2 regions of the Thiovibrio sp. JS02 genome follow, and region 2 is predicted to be linked to the other one. Evidence: riboswitches for the same ligand, from Rfam matches in the RefSeq annotation. Region 2 holds a riboswitch; the other holds the start of a gene.
What was found. Region 2 has a riboswitch for cobalamin ahead of ACUUL3_RS08780 (TonB-dependent receptor plug domain-containing protein). Riboswitches for the same ligand answer to the same signal wherever they lie in the genome.
Positions count from the first base shown of each region.

Region 1 (8,794 bases), 1.1 Mb from region 2:
CCAATCGTCACCTCGTCCAGGGAAACGGCAAGGGTCCCTCCTGTTTCCCGCATGGCGTGGTAGGCGTTGGTGCAAAGATTCATCATGATCTGATGGATCTGGGTGGGATCGGCCAGGACCGTGGCCTGGGAAATGATCTCCTGACGGATGTCGATGGTGGTGGGGATGGAGGCGCGCAACATCTTCAGGGCCTCCTTGACAACCAGCGAAACCTGCAGGGGCTGCTTCTGCTGGTCCGCCTGACGGCTGAAGGTCAGGATCTGCCGGACCAGCTCTTTTGCCCGTTCGGCTCCCCTGACCACTTCTTCCAGATGCCGGCGGCAGCTTTCCAGATCCTTGTCCACCATGGCCAGTTCGCTGTAGCCGAAGATGATGGCGAGAATATTGTTGAAGTCGTGGGCGATGCCGCCGGCCAGGGTGCCGATGGCTTCCATCTTCTGCGCCTGGCGCAGCTGCCTTTCCAGGAGTGTTTTTTCCTCCGTTTCCTTCCTGGCCGCGCTGAGGTCATGGCGGCTGATGAGAATGCTCATGGGCCGTTCCGCCTGATCGCGGATTATTTTCACGGTGATCTCAAGGGGGCGGCCGACGGGGTTGGCGGGGTCATCCGCCTCCATGATTACCCGCAGGTCGCGTCTTTCCTCCTGGGCACGGCAGATGGGGCAGGGGGCCGGTTCTCCCCCGGGATGGACAAGCTCGACCACATGTCGGCCGACGGCGGTTTCCGGGCTGGAGCCGGTGGCCAGATAAAAGGCCTTGTTGGCCCGGACGATGCGGCGGTCGAGGTTCAGCAGGTAGACCACATCGTCGGAAGCGTCCATGGCCGCGGACCATTCCCGGGAAGCCCTGGCCAGGGCCTGCTCCGCCAGTTTCTGTTCGCTGATGTCCTGAACCGTGCCGAGCGTGCGCAGCGGGCGTCCCTCCGGATCATAGACCGTCTCGCCCCGCTCATGCACGAATTTCACCCGGCCGTCCTTCATCAGCAGCCGGTGGGTAATCTCGTAAGGCGTTTTGTTTCTGAGCGCTTCGGTGTATGCCAGGTCGACCGCCTCCCGGTCCTCGGGATGGATGGCGGTCAGGAAGCCTTGGTAGGAGGCGTTGAATTCCGCGGGATCGATCTCGAAGATCCGGTAGATTTCATCCGACCAGACCAGCTTGTTGCCGGTCAGATCGAGGGTCCAGCTCCCGAGGCGGGCGATGCGCTGGGCCTGTCTCAGGTTCTCTTCGCTCTGGCTCAACGCTTCCTCGGCCCGTTTGCGCTCGGTGATGTCGTCATAAATGCCGAGAACGCCATGGACATTTCCCTCCCCGTCCGGCAGCGGCATCTTGGTGGTGTCGATCCAGATCCTGTTCCCATCCGCCTGCTGCAGCGGTTCGACGATATGCCTCTTGCACTCTTTGCCGTCGATGACCTCTTGGTCGTCGGCGCGATAGGCCTCGGCCTCCTCCCTTGGCCAGGGCAGGTCGAAATCGGTCTTGCCTCTGATCTGGCCGGGGTCGTCCAGGCCGGCGGCCCGGGCGAAAACCCGGTTGCAGCCCAGGTAGGTGAGGGCGGCATCCTTCCAGAAGATCGACTGGGGAACGGTGTCCAGGATCTGCTGGAGCATGGCGCGCTGTTCCCGCAGGGCCTCCTCGGCCTGCCTGCGTTCGACGATCTTCCACACCGCGTCCATCAGCAGGGAAAGCTGGGAGATATCCCCCTGGTCGTAGTCCGTCGCCTTGTTGGCCACGCCCACCACGGCAACGACCCGTTTTTCCCGGAACACCGGGATGGTCAGGAAGTTGCGAAGCTCGACATGACCCGGGGGACAACCTCTTTTCAAAGGGTTTTCGGCCTGGAAATCGTTGATGATGACGGGCCGGCCCTGCCGCACCGCCTCCCCCCACAGCCCCGATTTGTCCAGTTGAAAGCGGGTCGGCGGCCCGGCGACGGCGCATTTCCGCATCGCCTCCCTGGACCAGCTGTTGATGATAAACTCCCGGTTCTCCTCATCGTAATGGCAGATATAGCCTATTTTGCTGCCGGTGAGGCGGATCGCCTCTTGCAGGGCGAAGTCCAGGAGTTCCTGCCGATCCGCGGGCTCGAACTGGAAGATCCGGGCAAGGCTTTCCAGCCGCTGCTGGTTGAGGAGGATGAGTTTTTCCTTGGCCACGATGGCGTCGAGCATGTTGTTGAATCCCTCTCCCAGGAGAGCGATTTCATCCTGGCGGGAGATATCCATCCGCAGGTCCCGGCGGCCGTTTTTGATCTGATTGGAGACGGAGAGCAGCCTGGTGAGGCCCGAGGTCAAACGGTTGCCGAGCAGCACCGCGAGAAGCGAGCCTGCGGCAATGGCCAGCAGGGTGTAGAGGATGCCGTTGCGGGAAATGATCCCCAGGTTGTCCGCTATTTTCTCCTGACCCTGGGCTATCCTGGCCCAGCCGATGATCTCTCCGGTGCCGGTCATGATCGGCGCGGCAATGTCGATGATGTCGTGCCCGGCATGGAGAACCTGACTTTCCGGGCCGGACTTGAGGAGGGTGAGGCTTTTTTCATCAACCAGATGCTGGCCGACGTGGGATCTGTCGGTGTGGGCGAGCACCTGGCCGTCGATGTCGATGACCATGGCGTAATGGAGATCCGGATACCTGCGGAAGGCGAGGACGATTTCCTCAAGTCCCACCACGTCATTGGCCAGAACCCAGGAGCCGCTGTTGATGGCCAGGGTTTCGGCCAGGCTGGTGGTCTGTTCCAGGCTCTGCTCGCTGAGGAAATCCCGTTGCCGGGCGACAAGATCGAGGACAAAGACGGTCATCAGCAGGAGATGCACGAGGGCAACCCCGCAGATCAGCCGGGAGCGGATCGTTTTGGGCCAGAGGGCTCTTGCGGCATCGGCCGGTGTCGTCATCAGGCTCCCCATCTCAGTGGACCGCCTCGGCGTATTGTCGCAGAAAGTCGCGGACCGGCCGATAGGTGGCCTCCGTGGCGCTCTCGAAACGGGCCAGCGGGAGGGCGGCGAGAAGAAGGCGGCCCTCTTCGTGGCTGTGCAGGGCCACGAGGAGGGAGCGGACCCTGGCCACCACCTCGGGCGGGAGATCATCCCGGGCCACCAGGCCGTTGTTGAGCAGGGGCGGGGATTCCCATTTCACCTCAAGCTCGGCGGCAATGCCGGGGTTGCGTTCGCAAAAAGCCTGCCAGGGGGGTGGCCAGGTGGCGCCGGCCGCGCTTTTGCCCAAGTACACATTCATGATCGATGATTCCTGGGAGCCGGAGAAAAGGCGCTCGATTTCCTTGTTTACGTCGAGGCCGTGGGTATGGAGGAAATAGAGGGGCATCATGGTGGCGGCCAGGGCGGTGGGCGCGGGGAAGCTGACGACCTTTCCCTTCAGGTCGGCAACCCTGTTGATGCCGCTGTCTTTTCTGACGATGATGATGCCGCGGAACTTGTCGTCCTCGCCCATTTTCGCGAAGATCCGATAGCCGTGCCGCAGGGAATTGAGGGTCTGGTAAGGATTGGGCAGGGCAAGATGGAAGTGGCGGTCGTAGAGTTTTTTGTCAAACTCGTCGTAGGAGCGCGAAGCCTCAAGGCGGATCGTGCATTCGGGAATGTTCCGGTTCAGATATTCGATCAGGGGGCCGTAGGTTTCATGGAGGCGCTGGGGGTTGTGCAGCGGATGGACGCCGAAGATCAGGACAACCTTGCCGGCGGCGGGGGTGTCCGAGTAAGCAGGGGCATAGCCCTCTTGTTTCGGGGAATCACAGGCGATGAGCAAGAACGCCGATAGCAGTGCGGCAAGCCGGACTGGCAGGGAGGAAAGCCGTGCCTTGAGGCGGGTGATGGTGGTGCCTGGGTGCCTGTGGCTCATGTTTTTTCCTTGAGGAGAACTGCCGCGCGGTGATTTCCTGATTGTTGTCCTGTCTTTCAGAATGCAACAGATGCGGGGGAAATGTCAAGGCAGGGAGGAGGCCGAAAACGCCGACCGTTTAAGGAGGGCGGGAAGCACCCCATCAATGGGGATAAACCGGGATAAACGCCGGGGAGCCTGGCGGGGACGGGACGGTCGTCATCGCCCTCCGGCGGCCGTTGTCCGGCAAAATTCCCGTATCTCGGCAAGAAAGGCTTCGCCGTAACGTTGGCGCTTGTGGGCTCCCACCCCGTGGATGGCCAGAAACGCCTCCTCATCGGTGGGCAGTTGGGCGGCCATTTCGGCCAGGGCTCTGTCGCTGAAGATGACAAAGGGCGGCACCCCGGCCGCGTCGGCCATTTTTTTCCGCAAGGCCCGCAGGCTGTCAAAGAGGGCCTGGTCATACTCTGGATCCCCTTCTCGGCGGCGGGCCGTTTTCGCGGCCGCCACCGGCTTGCGCCCCGGCCGGGCCATGCTCAGAGTCTGCTCTCCGCGCAGCAGGGGCTGGGCCGCCGCCTTCAGGGTGAGCACCGAATAATTGCCCACATCCTGTTCCAGATAGCCCTGCTGCACCAGATGGCGCAGCAGGCTGCCCCAGTATTCCTGGCTTTTCTCCGCGCCGATGCCGTACGTGGAAAGCCGGTCGTGGCCAAGCTGCAGGAGCCGTTCCTTCCTTGCCCCGCGCAAAACATCGATCACGTGGCCCATGCCGAAACGCTGCCCGACCCGGTAAACGCAGGAGAGGGCCTTGCGGGCGTCTTCGGTCACGTCGACGACCTCGGGCGGGTCGAGGCAGATATCGCAATTGCCGCAGGGCTCGGCCAACCGTTCGCCGAAATAGCCGAGCAGCACCTGGCGCCGGCAGCTCAAAGCCTCGGCAAAGCCCACCATGCTGCTGAGCTTGTGCAGTTCGATGCGTTTCTGCTCGGGATTGCCGCTGTTTTCGATCAGGCCGCGGGCCAGGGCGATGTCGCCCTGGCCGAAGAGGAGCAGGGCTTCGGCCGCCAGGCCGTCCCGGCCGGCGCGGCCGGTTTCCTGATAATAGCTTTCGATGTTCTTGGGCAGGTCGTAATGGACCACGTAGCGGATATTGGATTTGTCGATGCCCATGCCGAAGGCCACCGTGGCCACGATGATCCTGACATCGTCACGGAGGAATTCCTCCTGCACCCGCTGCCGTTCTCCGGCCGGCAGGCCGGCGTGGTAGGCGGCCGCGGGAAAACCCGCCGCGCGGAGCCGGGCGGCCACCGATTCCACCCGCTTCCTGCTCAGGCAGTAAACGATCCCGGCCTCTTGTTCGCGGCCCTTGAGAAAGGCGGCGAGCTGGTTGAAAGGCTTTTGTTTGCCGAGCACGGAGTAGCGGATATTGGGCCGGTCGAAGCCGGCAATGTGGCACTGGGAGGGGGCAAGGCCGAGCCGGGCGAGTATGTCCTGGCGGGTGTGGGGCTCGGCCGTGGCGGTGAGCGCGATCAGCGGAACATCGGGGAAAAGTCGGCGCAGCTGGCCGAGCTTGCTGTATTCCGGCCGGAAGTCATGGCCCCACTGGGAAATGCAGTGCGCTTCGTCGATGGCGAAGAGCGCAATGGGGATCTCGCGGAGCCGTTCGGCAAACTCGTTGCCCAGCAGCCGCTCCGGGGCGATATAGAGAAGGTCCAGTTCGCCGTTGCGCAGCTGGGCGAGAACCCGGCGGGCCTCGACGCTGTTCAGGGAGGAGTTGTAAAAAGCGGCCTTTACCCCGCAGGCCTTGAGGGCGTCCACCTGATCCTTCATCAGGGAAATCAGCGGCGAGACCACGATGCCGACCCCGGGCCGGTGCAGGGCCGGGATCTGGTAGCAGAGGGATTTGCCGCCGCCGGTGGGCATGAGGACAAAGGCGTCCTCGCCGCGGATCAGACCTTCGATGATCTCCTGCTGCGGGGACCGGAAGGAAGCATAGCCGAATATTTTTTTGAGTGTTTCCAAAGGATTGTTATACATTGCGGTGGCGAGGGCTCACGTGGTGTTTTGGATACGGGGCATGCGTGTCAGGTGTCTAACCTTACCGCAAGAGGTTGAAGAGTGCCTGGAAAAAATATCCGAAGGTGCTGTGAAGGCGTGTATTGTTTTATCCCCCATTGCGCCATGGCCGAGAAGTATCCGCAAGGGGGTTGAACTCCGGGAAGTCCGCAGGACCAGGACGAACCGGGAGCCGTTTTTTTGCTTATTCTCTTCACCCTTGGGGGGGATGTAGGGCAAGCAAAAAAAGAAGGGGATCTTTTTTCTCCATGTGCTTCGCTACCCGGCAGGACAAAATGGCGACGGTGGAATCCGTTGGAGAACAGGCTTTATTTTTCATTGCATTTCGATTCCGGTGGGGGATAATTGCTCATGCTGTCCACTTTCTTCCTTTTTTGAAATTTGGCTTTCGGGTTTTCGGATCATGAGTATTTTCGAGATCATCATGCTGGTCTGCTTCGGCGCGGCCTGGCCCTTTTCCCTTTACCGATCCTGGCGGAGCCGCACCAATGCCGGGAAAAGCCTCTTTTTCCTCTGCGTGGTCCTTGCCGGCTATGTCGCCGGCGTCCTGCACAAGGTCTTCCACAGTTTCGATCCGGTCATTTATCTCTACATGCTGAACGGGTTCATGGTGGCAGGGGATATTCTCCTCTATTTCAGAAACAAAAAAATCGCCGGCGGCCTGGCGCCGACAGCGGCCCTCCGGTAAGCATGGCCGCCGGCCCCCGCTATCTCACCCTTGCCGCCGGCGGCGAGCTGAAACGGCGGACAGAGAGCGCCCTCGCTCTCCTCGCCTCCTGCCGCCTCTGCCCGCGGCAGTGCGGAGTCGATCGTCTGGCGAACGAAAAGGGGATCTGCCGGACCGGGCGCAAGGCCGTGGTGGCCAGCTACACCCCCCATTTCGGGGAAGAGCGGCCCCTGGTGGGGGTTGGCGGCTCCGGCACCATCTTTTTCAGCAACTGCAACCTCGGCTGCGTCTTCTGCCAGAATTACGGGATCAGCCACCTCGGCGAAGGGGTGGAGGTGAGCCCGGGCCAGCTGGCCGCCATGATGCTGAGCCTGCAGAAGCAGGGCTGCCACAACATCAATCTGGTCACCCCCAGCCATGTGGCGGCCCAGATCCTGGAAGCCCTGCTTCCGGCCATCGAGGGCGGTCTGCGCCTGCCCCTGGTCTACAACTCAAGCGGCTATGACTCTGTCGAGACCCTGGCCCTGCTCGACGGTGTCGTCGACATCTACATGCCGGATTTCAAGTTCTGGGACAAGGCCAGCGCCAAACGGTTCGCCAGGGCCCCCGATTATCCGGAGCGGGCCAGGGCGGCGATTATTGAGATGCACCGGCAGGTGGGCGAGCTTGTCATCAACCAAGAGGGCCTTGCCGAGCGCGGCCTTTTGCTCCGCCATCTGGTCATGCCTGGGGGACTGACGGAAACAGGCGCGATTCTCGGGTTCATCGCCGAGGAGATCTCGGCAACCACCTATGTGAACATCATGGACCAGTACCGCCCCTGCGGCCAGGCCCTGGACTTTCCGCCCATCGACCGGAGCCTGCGGGTCGAGGAGTATCAGGAGGCGCTCCGCCTTGCCCACGCGGCGGGGCTGACCCGCCTGGATGAACGCGATTTCGAGAAGATGCTGCGATCCCTGGGCATCGTCTGACGCAGAAAGCGCCTTGACAAGCAGGGCGCTTTCAATTAAATGTTGGTCTCATATCTCAGGCGCTCGTGCATGAGCTGAAAAGGGAACCCGGTGCAAATCCGGGACGGGCCCGCCGCTGTGATCGGGGACAAGTTCCGCTGTATGCCACTGTTTCATGAACGGGAAGGCGTGGAACAAGGATGAGCCGAGAGTCAGAAGACCTGCCTTGGGAGACTGGTTGCATAATCACCGTGGACAAGTGATTATCCGTATGATCTCGCGTGGATAAGCAAGGGCATCCCCGGATCGATTTTATCGGTCCGGGGATTTTTTTTTCATGCTGCTGGACGCACACCTCATAGCCGCCCTCTGGCCCGAGCTGGTATGGCCGTTGCTGAAGCTCCTCTTCTGGATCTCGCTGGGGTTGCTCGTGGCGAATTTCATCGAGGCCCTCAACTGGACACACCGGCTCGCCGCCCTGACCAGGCCCCTGGTCAGGCTGGGCAGGCTGTCCGCCGTTTCGGGCGCCAGTTTTTCCATGGCTTTTTTTTCCGGGGTCACCGCCAACACCATGCTCGCCGAGGCCTTTGCCAAGGGGCGGATGAGCAAGAAGGAGCTGGTGCTCGCCAACCTTTTCAACAGCCTGCCGCGTTTTTTCCTGCACCTGCCCACGGTCTTTTTTCTCACCGCGCCCTTTATCAAGAGGGCGGCCTTTCTCTACGTGGCCCTGACCTTCAGCGCCGCCATCCTGCAAACCCTGCTGGTGGTGATCTGGGGCAGGCTGCTGCTGCCGCCCCTGGCGGATGGGCGGGCTGAGGGCGCCGCGCCCCACCGGGAAAGGATCGGCTGGCAACAGGCCGTGCGGAAGAGTGCGAGGCGTTTCCAGAAAAGGATCAGGGGGCTTCTGTATTTCACGGTGCCTGTCTACACCCTCTTCTTTTTCCTGGGCAAGAAGGGATTCTTCAGCTGGCTTGAGCACTCCCTGGCCGGCAAGGCCGGGTTTCTCGCCTGGCTCAATCCGCAGAGCCTGGCCATCGTCATGGCCCATGTCACCGTGGAGTTTTCCGCGGGCCTGGCCGCCGCCGGGGCCCTGCTCGCCGGGGGCAGTCTCGGTTCCCGGGAGGTGGTGCTGGCCCTCCTGGTCGGCAACATCCTTTCCACGCCGATCCGGGCCGTGCGCCATCAGATTCCTTACTATGTGGGCATCTTTTCCCCCAGGCTCGCCATCGAGCTGGTCGGAGCGAGCCAGGCCCTGCGCCTTGCCACGGTGCTGGCGGTT
Region 1 is NZ_CM130715.1:824,443-833,236, forward strand. Features, by position in the region: gene ACUUL3_RS03940 (PAS domain S-box protein) at 1-2,885, opposite strand, end outside; gene ACUUL3_RS03945 (phosphate/phosphite/phosphonate ABC transporter substrate-binding protein) at 2,899-3,843, opposite strand; gene recQ (DNA helicase RecQ) at 4,042-5,859, opposite strand; gene ACUUL3_RS03955 (hypothetical protein) at 6,302-6,586, shown strand; gene ACUUL3_RS03960 (radical SAM protein) at 6,589-7,536, shown strand; cobalamin riboswitch at 7,577-7,759, shown strand; gene ACUUL3_RS03965 (hypothetical protein) at 7,853-8,794, shown strand, end outside.
Region 1: another riboswitch for cobalamin. It lies ahead of ACUUL3_RS03965 (hypothetical protein); the one in region 2 lies ahead of ACUUL3_RS08780 (TonB-dependent receptor plug domain-containing protein).

Region 2 (8,794 bases):
GTTCATACTTCCTCCTTCACTGTACGTTGCCGGAAAAATTCCGGAAATGCCGCGGCTCTGCTGCATAGCGGCGGACAACGTCAGCGGAGAGGCGAGCTAACCGTATTGACGCACCGGAACGCCCATCGGGCAGGGAGAGCCGCAATATCGCCCGACCCGCACCGGGCCGGCCGGCTTTCGCCGGATGCTTGCTCATATCTGTGGCAATCTGCGCTGCAAAACGGTTCTCCCTGAATGTGAATCTTTAAAAAAAGAGTCGTTCGTGAACGGCAAGGGTAGTGGCATAACCTGCTAAAGTCAAATCGAATATTCCGAAAACAGACAGGTTATTTTATTGTATTTTTCTATTCAAATGATCGAGACGAACGATCACCTCTTCGACTTTCCCGCTTACGGACGAGCACCCAAAGGCTGAAGACGAAGAGCAGGATGCTCATGCCGACAAAGGCCTTGGTGTGTTGCGCCACCAGGGGTTTGTCAAAGGAGGACATATAGAGGTTTTCATCGACCTGTACGGTGATGGCGGCGGCATGGACGCCGTGCCCGGACTCGTCCGTCAGCGTTATCCGCCACGTACCCGGCCGGTCGGGCAGAAAGGAGACGATGCCGTTCCGGTCCGTCCTTCCCTTCTGGTGCGGCATGGTATCCCCCGGCCCGACGACCTCGTAAGCGCTATAGCTGGCCGGATCGTCCGGTCCGTAGAAGACCCTGGCGCTGATTCCCCGGTTCTCCACCCGGTAATGGATGGCATGGGCGTGGGTATCTGTGGCAATGGCGAGGGGCAGCAAGAGAAATATTAAGGCAAGGGTGCGGCGCATTGTTGTTCTCCGGGATGCGAGGGGTCGCGGCGGCAGGTGGGACGCCGCGACCCCTGCTCGATCCTATCTGACGCTAAAGGTCAGGGTTGCCACATAGGACTCCGCATCGCATTCCTCGGGCTGGGAAAAAGGCAACTCATGCTGAATCCTGAGAAGCCAGATGCCGGGCGCGCCGAGGGTGATTCCCCCCCGGCCGTTTTGGTCGGTAGTGATGGAAGGGGCCTGGCTTTCTTTCTTGTCGGCATGGCCATGATAGACTGCCGCCATCTCGCCGCTGAAGGGTTGGCCCTTGAAGAGAACGCGGACAGGCAGGGTATCTCCGACCTTGAGCCGGGCCGGATTGACCAGGGGAATGATCTCCAGGGGATGGCCGACCGCCTGGTCAACCGCCTCCTGCCGCGCCCCCACATTGACGATCCCCTTCATGCTCATGGTTGACCAGGAGCATTTGACCACGTTGTCCAGTCCTTTTTTGGATTGCCTCTTGCCGCCGTCGACGGTCTTGGTATAAAAGCTCGATTTCCGCCGACCGGCGACCAGATATGCCCCGTCCGCCAGCGCTTGCCGACTGATAAACTCCGTGGCCGACTCCGGGGCCACCGGGATTTTGGCGCCGGTTGCGGAAAGGATGAAGATCTCCTCCAGGTCGTCGGCGGCGAGAAAGTTTTCAGAGGGGAAGGTATGGCCCCAACCGATATGGAACGGCTGGGCACCCTGGGCGGCAGGCGCGTAGTTTTCCATCTCGATCCAAGGATAATGGGCGCAAGCCTCTTGAGCCCCAAGGAGGGTAAGGGTAAGAACGCTGACAGTCAGCCAGCAGGGCAATCTCTTGGTCCATGCATTCATTTTTTTCTCCATCAACAGGTAAAGTTAAAAGGTAAGATCAAGCTTCAACATAAAGGTCCGGCCGGTCCGGAAGTTGCCTTCATCACCCTTGTCCGAATCGAAAACATTGTCCGCCTCCAGGGAGAGCTTGGCAGTGTCGCGCAAGAGCTTGTAAACCTTGGCGTCCACCACGGTATGACCGCCGATTTCGGCGGTATTGTCGGTATTGGTATACTGGCGTGAAACCTGGGAAACAGTGGCGCTCATCCCTATTCCGTAGTCCTTCAGCCCGTAGGCCGGGGTCAGGCCCATCTGGTGCTCCGGAGTATGGGTGAGGTTCTTGCCGTTTTCCCTGTTTTCCGAATCGGTATAGGTATAGGCGAGCGCCAGGGAAAGGCTGTCCGCCAGCCAGAATCTGGCAAGAAGTTCTATGCCCTGGGTGGTGGCCTTCTCGACGTTCCGATAAATCTGAAGCGGCAGGCCGTTATGGAGAGTGCCGGTATCTTCGCGGGCCACCATCTCCCTGATATCGTTGCGGAAATACCCGACGCTGCCCATGGCGCTGCCCTCTTTGAGCCAATGCTCCACCGCCGTCGAATAACCGATGGCCGTTTCCGGCTTGAGGTCCGGATTGGATTGCACATAATAGGAGCCATGCGCGTAGGGAGCATCGTAGTAAAGCTGGCGGATGGTGGGAGATTTGAATGCCCGGCCCGCCGAGACCCGCAGGCTGGTTGCCGCAGAGAGCCGGTACATGGCGCTGAGCTTGGGGTTGACCTCATCCCCGAAGACGCTGTGATCGTCGTAGCGAACGCCTGGCACCAGGGTCAACGCCCCGCCGGGCAGGATCATTTCATCCTGAAGATAGAGGCTCGCGATCTCAATGCCCCGATCGACGCCGATGGTGCTGCCGTCCGCGTTGTCGATGCTAAAATCGATGGCCTGATTCTGGAATTCCGCGCCAGTGGTCAGGGTGTGGATCTCATCTGCACTCCAGGTGTATTGCCCCTCCACCTGGCGGTAGCCGATATCCCCTGTCTTGTGGCCATAGGTGTTGTCGAGATAGCCGTGGTCGAAGTCCCAGTTGTAGGTGTAGCCCTTGAGCGAGAAAAAGTGGGCCACGCCCGCCTGCCAGTCCGCACCGCCAGCGAGCCGGTAGCTCTTTTCCTTGCGGTCGTCCTCCTTTTCATAATCGCTCGCCTCTGCCTTGGCGAAAAGACGCAGGCGCTCGCTGGGGTCGACATCCACCTTGGCCAGCACCGAATGGCGGTCGGAGTCGATCCGGCGCTGGCCGTTGTCCTCCCCGCTTTCCTGACTGTACTGCAGGAGATAGCCGACCTTTTCCAGGGGCCGGTCCCCGAAATAGGCATAGGCTTGGGACTGATTGCGGTTTTCAGCGAAAGCCTCCTCGATCACGTCGTTTTTGAGCCGCTCCTTGACATCGTACCAGCCATGGGCAACGCCGGCGCCGGCCACCTGCTTCTTTGGGGTTCTCCTGGTGATGATGTTGATCACCCCGGCCATGGCGTCGCTGCCATAAAGGGCTGAACCGGGGCCTTTCACCACCTCGATCCTCTCGATCATCTCCACCGGAATCTGGTTGAGGCCGATGCCGTATTCCCCCATGCCGCCGCTCTGCCCTGACCCCATCACCCTCTGGCCGTCCACCAGAACCAGGGCGTAGCCATCGTTGATGCTGAGTCCCCGCATCCTGGCATTCCAGGTATAGGTTCCGAAGGTGTCGTCATGGGCGGATACGGAAACGCCGGGGATGCTTTTGAGGACATCCATGGTGTTCTGGGCATTGGTTTTGCCGATTTCTTCCCGGTCGACCACCAGGGTTTCCACCGGCGTATCCCGCAGAGCGTGGGGGGTCTTGGTGCCGGTGACCACGATCTGGTCCAGCATGTACGCGGTCGTCCCTGGCTGATCCTCATCGGCTCGCGCCTGCCCGCCGGGCAGCGCCATGGCCAAGGCCCCAATCAGCGCGGCGCAACAACCCGGGTATCTCTTTGTTCCTGCTTCTTTTTTCATCTCCCCTCTCCTCATCTTTCTTTTCCGGTGCGGAAAAATTCACGACAAATTAAAAACAATGTTCAGTTCGACCACGACAGCCCCAGCGAGCAGACCGGCCGGCGGCGGCGGAAAGGGGGCAGCGTCCTGCACGGCCCTGATGGCGGCCCTGTCGAGGATCTCTTGGCCGGAGCTTGCGCTGACCCTGATCTCCTGTGCTCCACCAGTGCCGGCAAGAAGAAAGCGGATACCCACCCGACCTTCAAGCTGCCTTCGTCTGGCCAGGGGAGGGTATTTTTTGCAACTGGCGATCCTCTCCCGAACAAGTTGCAGATACTGGGCAAGAGGATGAAGACCGCCCATGCTATTCAGATTCCCAGGCCCGAAGCCATCCTTTCCAACTCCTCCAGCTTCTCCCGCTCCCGGGCGGAAATCTTCCAGGGCCCCACCGTCCGCCGCCCCGGTCTCTGTTTCCGTGCCCCCGGCAACTTCAGCCTCTGCTCCCTCTCCCTCATTTTCGGCCTCGATTTTGTCTGACATTGCTGCCTGCGGCTGAGGTTCCGATGCAAGACTCTGCCGATCCGCCGGCCGGGGCGGTTTTTTTGGGGCTTCCTTGGAAACGGACTTCCTCGCGATGGGGGCGCTGACCGACTTTTTCTCTTCCGCCCTTGCTTCTCCGACCGGAGACGCAGGCGCGTCCATGGCCAAAGGGCCAACCAACGAAGAGGAAGAGGACGGCAGCTCAAGCAAGCTGATCTCAATGACCTTGCTCTGCTGCGGCCTGGGAAATGCGGCAAAAACCGAGAACACCGCCCCGTGCAGCGCCAGGGAAACCCCCAAGAAAAACAGCCGCCGGTATCGATAGCGCACCGAGACCATTTTTGAGCTCTTATCAGTCGCGACGGAGAAGCAAGATGGGCCGGCAGTAGATACCGGCACATCGAGGGCACGGGAATTCCCCTCTTCGTTGCTCAAATCGAACATGGCTTCTCCTTTCCTGGCTGCCGGCTGCCTGCCGCGCCACCTGCCCCAACCGCAGTGACACAAATTTTCAAACGGTAGCACCGTAACGGAAACAAATTCCGGTTTCAAGAAAAATGTGAAAAAAATAAATTTCGTGCTACTAGGAAGCTCTCGCAATACCCTGTTTTTCCGAAACTTTTATTTCACCATCCGACCAAAACCTCATATCATTGGGGAGGCCCATCCTTTTTTCCGCTTGCTCTTTGCCAAGCCATTTATTAATTTGCCCACCTGTTTCAGATGCTCTTAACCGAGCTTAATAGGGAACCCGGTGTAAATCCGGGACGGGCCCGCCGCTGTGACCGGGGACGAATTTTGCAGGTATGCCACTGACCGCGACGAGGTTGGGAAGGCGCAAAAGGAGGACGAACCGGGAGTCAGAAGACCTGTCTGAAAAACAATAAGAGCCTGCCCCCGCGGACAAGGGGCGGAATGCTCACCTTATTCGCGGGAACACCAGGGAATCCCCGGATCAATTTTCATTGGTCCGGGGATTTTTTTTGCCCGGACTCACAAACAATGTGCCGCTTGGCTCATGCGGCGCAGAGAAGAGGAGAACGGGATATGGTCACAAGCGAAAGAAGTTTCTGTAAACACACCCTGCTGTCTGTCAGGGACTGGAATGTTTTCCAGTTTGCCATGCGGCGCTGTCTCCCAGGAGGCCGGGCATGAAAAAAGGAATCTGCTCCCTTATCCTGCTGAGCCTTTGCCTCAGCACATCTGGTTTTGCCCAAGAAACCGCAATTCTGGACGAGGTGGTGGTCACCGCCACCCGCAGCGAGGAAAAGGTCGCGACCATCCCGGCCAAGGTGGAGGTGATCGACGGCCAGGACCTTGAACTCACCACCGGCGACACCTTGAGCGAAAAGCTCAAAAAAAACAGCTCGGTGGGCGTTGTCGAATATCCCGGAGCTCTCGCGGGCATCGGCATCCGCGGTTTCCGGCCCGAAGCCCTCGGCATCACCAGGCACTCGCTGATCCTCATCAACGGCAGGCCGGCGGGAGCGACCAATCTCGCGGCCATCCCCATGGACAATGTGGAAAGGATCGAAGTCCTCAAAGGCCCAGCCTCCTCGCTTTACGGTGGCGAGGCCATGGGCGGGGTGGTCAACATCATCACCAGAAAGAGCACCGGACCGCTTACCGGCATGGCCGAAATCGGCTTTGGCTCGTTTCAGGCCAACAGCCAGCAGACAGCCATGGGCGGGGCATCGAGCAATGGCTTTGACTTTGACCTCTCGGCCAGGCGCTTTGCGCAGGTCGGCGACTATGAGATGGGAAACGGCGAGACCAGGGCGCATACCGGCTATGAAACCCGGAACAGCGCCCTCCGTCTCGGAAAAGCCCTTGCTAAGACCTGGCGGCTTGACGCAAGCGGCGACCTCTACCAGGGCCTGGACATCGAAACCCCCGGCGATCTCGCGGACGGGGATAAGAAGTCGGGCCATAAGGATATCGACCGGTACGGCCTTGACCTGCGGCTGGGCGGAAATCTGGGTGCCGACAACCGGATCGACCTCACCGCCTTCAAAACCAACGAAACAACGGAAAACCACAAGCATTACACGGGCTGGAGTGTGCCGGTCCAGGTCGCGCCCCACCGCGACCATGAAGCGGATACCGATTGGCTCGGGTTCCAGCTCAAGGATGAATATGCCTGGAAACGGCATCGCTTCATCGCCGGCATTGATTATCAGGATATCAACTCGAAAAAACGCGGCTACAACCAGGACGGCACCAGAAAAGCCCCTTCTTCCCCGGACGAGGGCCGGGAAAACTGGGGCGGCTATCTGGAAACCGTCTGGAAACTCCTCGATGAGCGGCTCACCGCAACCCTGGGAGGCCGCCACGATACCTTTACCGTCGAAACAAAAACAACCCCATACAAAACCGATTTCACCCCCAACTCGGAAGACTTTTCCACCTTCAGTCCCCGTGCCGGACTGAACTATCTCTTCAAACAGGGCGTACGCTTCCACACCACCATCGGCAAGGCCTTTGTGCCACCCACCGCCGCCCAGTTGGCAGGCTATTCGGAAGAGGCGGTGGGTGGTGTCACCATGGTGATCCAGGGCAATCCAGATCTTGACCCGGAATCCTCCACGACCTTTGATTTCGGCGCCGGCTACGACCGGAGCGATTGGGGGCTTTCTTGCGATCTCACCTGTTTCCATACCGATGTGCGGGACAAGATCATCAGCGTGACAAGCACCACCACCACGACCTACGAAAACAGCCTCAGCGCGGAAATGGCGGGGCTTGAAACCGAGCTTTCCCTTGACATCGGCGCCCCTCTCCATTGGCACCGCTCCCTTGTCTTCTTCGTCAATTCCACTCACATGCTCACCGCGGAAGAGGAAGAGAGTCCGGCCATCATGCGGGATATCCACAACGTGGCCAAGCACACCGTGAATTACGGCCTGCAGTATGCCGGCGGGGCTTTCGACGCCAGACTGCAGTGCCGCCGGCAGGGGAGAATGAAGGATACGGACTGGAACACGGCCGGGTACCCGGAGGTGGAGTATCCCTCCTTCACGGTGGCGGATCTGGTGATCGGTTTCTCGTTTCCGAGCAACCACCGGCTCACCGTAAAGGCGGATAATCTCTTCAACGAGGAGTATTACGAAAAGAAGGGCTTTCCAAAACCGGGCCGCGCGTTCTTCGCCAGCTACAGGTATGAATTCTAGCATGGAAACCCATTCGACCATGGGGCAGGCAGGGATTTTTACCCTGCTCTGCCTATTCATCCTGCTCTCCCCTTCCCCGGGAAAATGCGAAGGATCTTTGCCGCAGGCCAAGCGCATCGTCTCCTTAGGGCCGCTCAACACCGAGAATGTATATCTCCTCGGGGCAGGCGACCGTCTTGTCGGCGACACCAGCTACTGCGTCCGGCCGGAGGCGGCGAGGCACAAGGAAAAAATCGGCTCGGTGATGCAGGTTTCCATCGAGAAGATCATCAGCCTCAAGCCGGACCTGATCCTGGCCACCGCCCTGACCAGGCCGGAGCAGCTCAAGCAATTGCAAAACCTGGGACTGCGGGTTGTCCGCTTCAGGCAGCCAGCCTCGTTTAAGGAAATCTGCGGCCAGTTCAGCGAGCTTGGTCAGTTGTTGGGGGCAACGGCAGAAGCCCGGCGCATCATTGATCAGGCCAGGGGCGAGGTGGAGGCGGTTCAGAGAAAAGTGGCGCACCTTCCCAGGAAAAAGGTCTTCCTCCAGGTCGGGACCAGGCCGCTCTTTGCTTCGCTGGAAAGTTCCTTCACCCACGATTTCATCGCCCTGGCCGGAGGCCTCAACATCGCCGCCGACCAGCGCTCCGGAGTGCTGAACCCTGAAAAGGTGATCGCCGCAGACCCCGATCTGATCGTAATCGCCATAATGGGCTCGGAAACGGGCATCGCAGGCGAGGAGAAAGAAAAGTGGCAGCGGATGCCGGTCCTGAAGGCGGCGCGGGCCGGAAGGGTGCATGTCCTCGACCCGGCTTCGGTCTGCAGCCCTTCGCCCATGACTTTTGCCAGAACCCTCGGGATCATCGCCGCCCTGATCCATCCGGAGATCGATCAGCGGGAAAATCGCTGAAGCAGGGTATGGCAGCGAACAGGGACCACCGAGGCGTTTCCGGTGTATTCGCCCAAAAACAGCCGGAACGGGACGGGCGCCTGCGGCACGCGACCGAAAGAGACCGGATATTCGCAAGCAGACCTGTGCGGCCCTGCTTTTTTGCGCGCCCACCGCCTTCACCTTCCCCCTTGACAAGACCCCTGATAATGGCAATATATGAACATATACTCATATATCATCCGGAGGTATCATGCAAAACCCGCTCGATCAGTGCCAATGCCGGATCATCCATACGGAAAGGGTGCGGCGCGCAAAGGATGCTCTCCTGCCCGGCGGAGAGATAGAACGGCTTGCCCAGTTTTTCAAGGCCTTTGCCGACCCGACCCGTCTGAGAATCCTCTGGGCCTTGCTCAAGGAAGAGATGTGCGTCTGCGATCTGGCGGCCTTTCTCGAAGTGAGCGAATCCGCGGTGAGTCATCAGCTGCGGCTGCTCAGACAGATGGCCCTGGTGGCCAATCGCCGGGAAGGCCCGGTTCTCTATTACCGGCTGGCCGACA
Region 2 is NZ_CM130715.1:1,878,712-1,887,505, forward strand. Features, by position in the region: gene ACUUL3_RS08745 (FAD-dependent oxidoreductase) at 1-6, opposite strand, end outside; gene ACUUL3_RS08750 (hypothetical protein) at 345-818, opposite strand; gene ACUUL3_RS08755 (DUF4198 domain-containing protein) at 882-1,664, opposite strand; gene ACUUL3_RS08760 (TonB-dependent receptor plug domain-containing protein) at 1,689-3,677, opposite strand; gene ACUUL3_RS08765 (energy transducer TonB) at 3,717-4,019, opposite strand; gene ACUUL3_RS08770 (hypothetical protein) at 4,005-4,193, shown strand; gene ACUUL3_RS08775 (hypothetical protein) at 4,357-4,521, shown strand; cobalamin riboswitch at 4,901-5,087, shown strand; gene ACUUL3_RS08780 (TonB-dependent receptor plug domain-containing protein) at 5,348-7,366, shown strand; gene ACUUL3_RS08785 (ABC transporter substrate-binding protein) at 7,368-8,255, shown strand; gene ACUUL3_RS08790 (ArsR/SmtB family transcription factor) at 8,488-8,794, shown strand, end outside.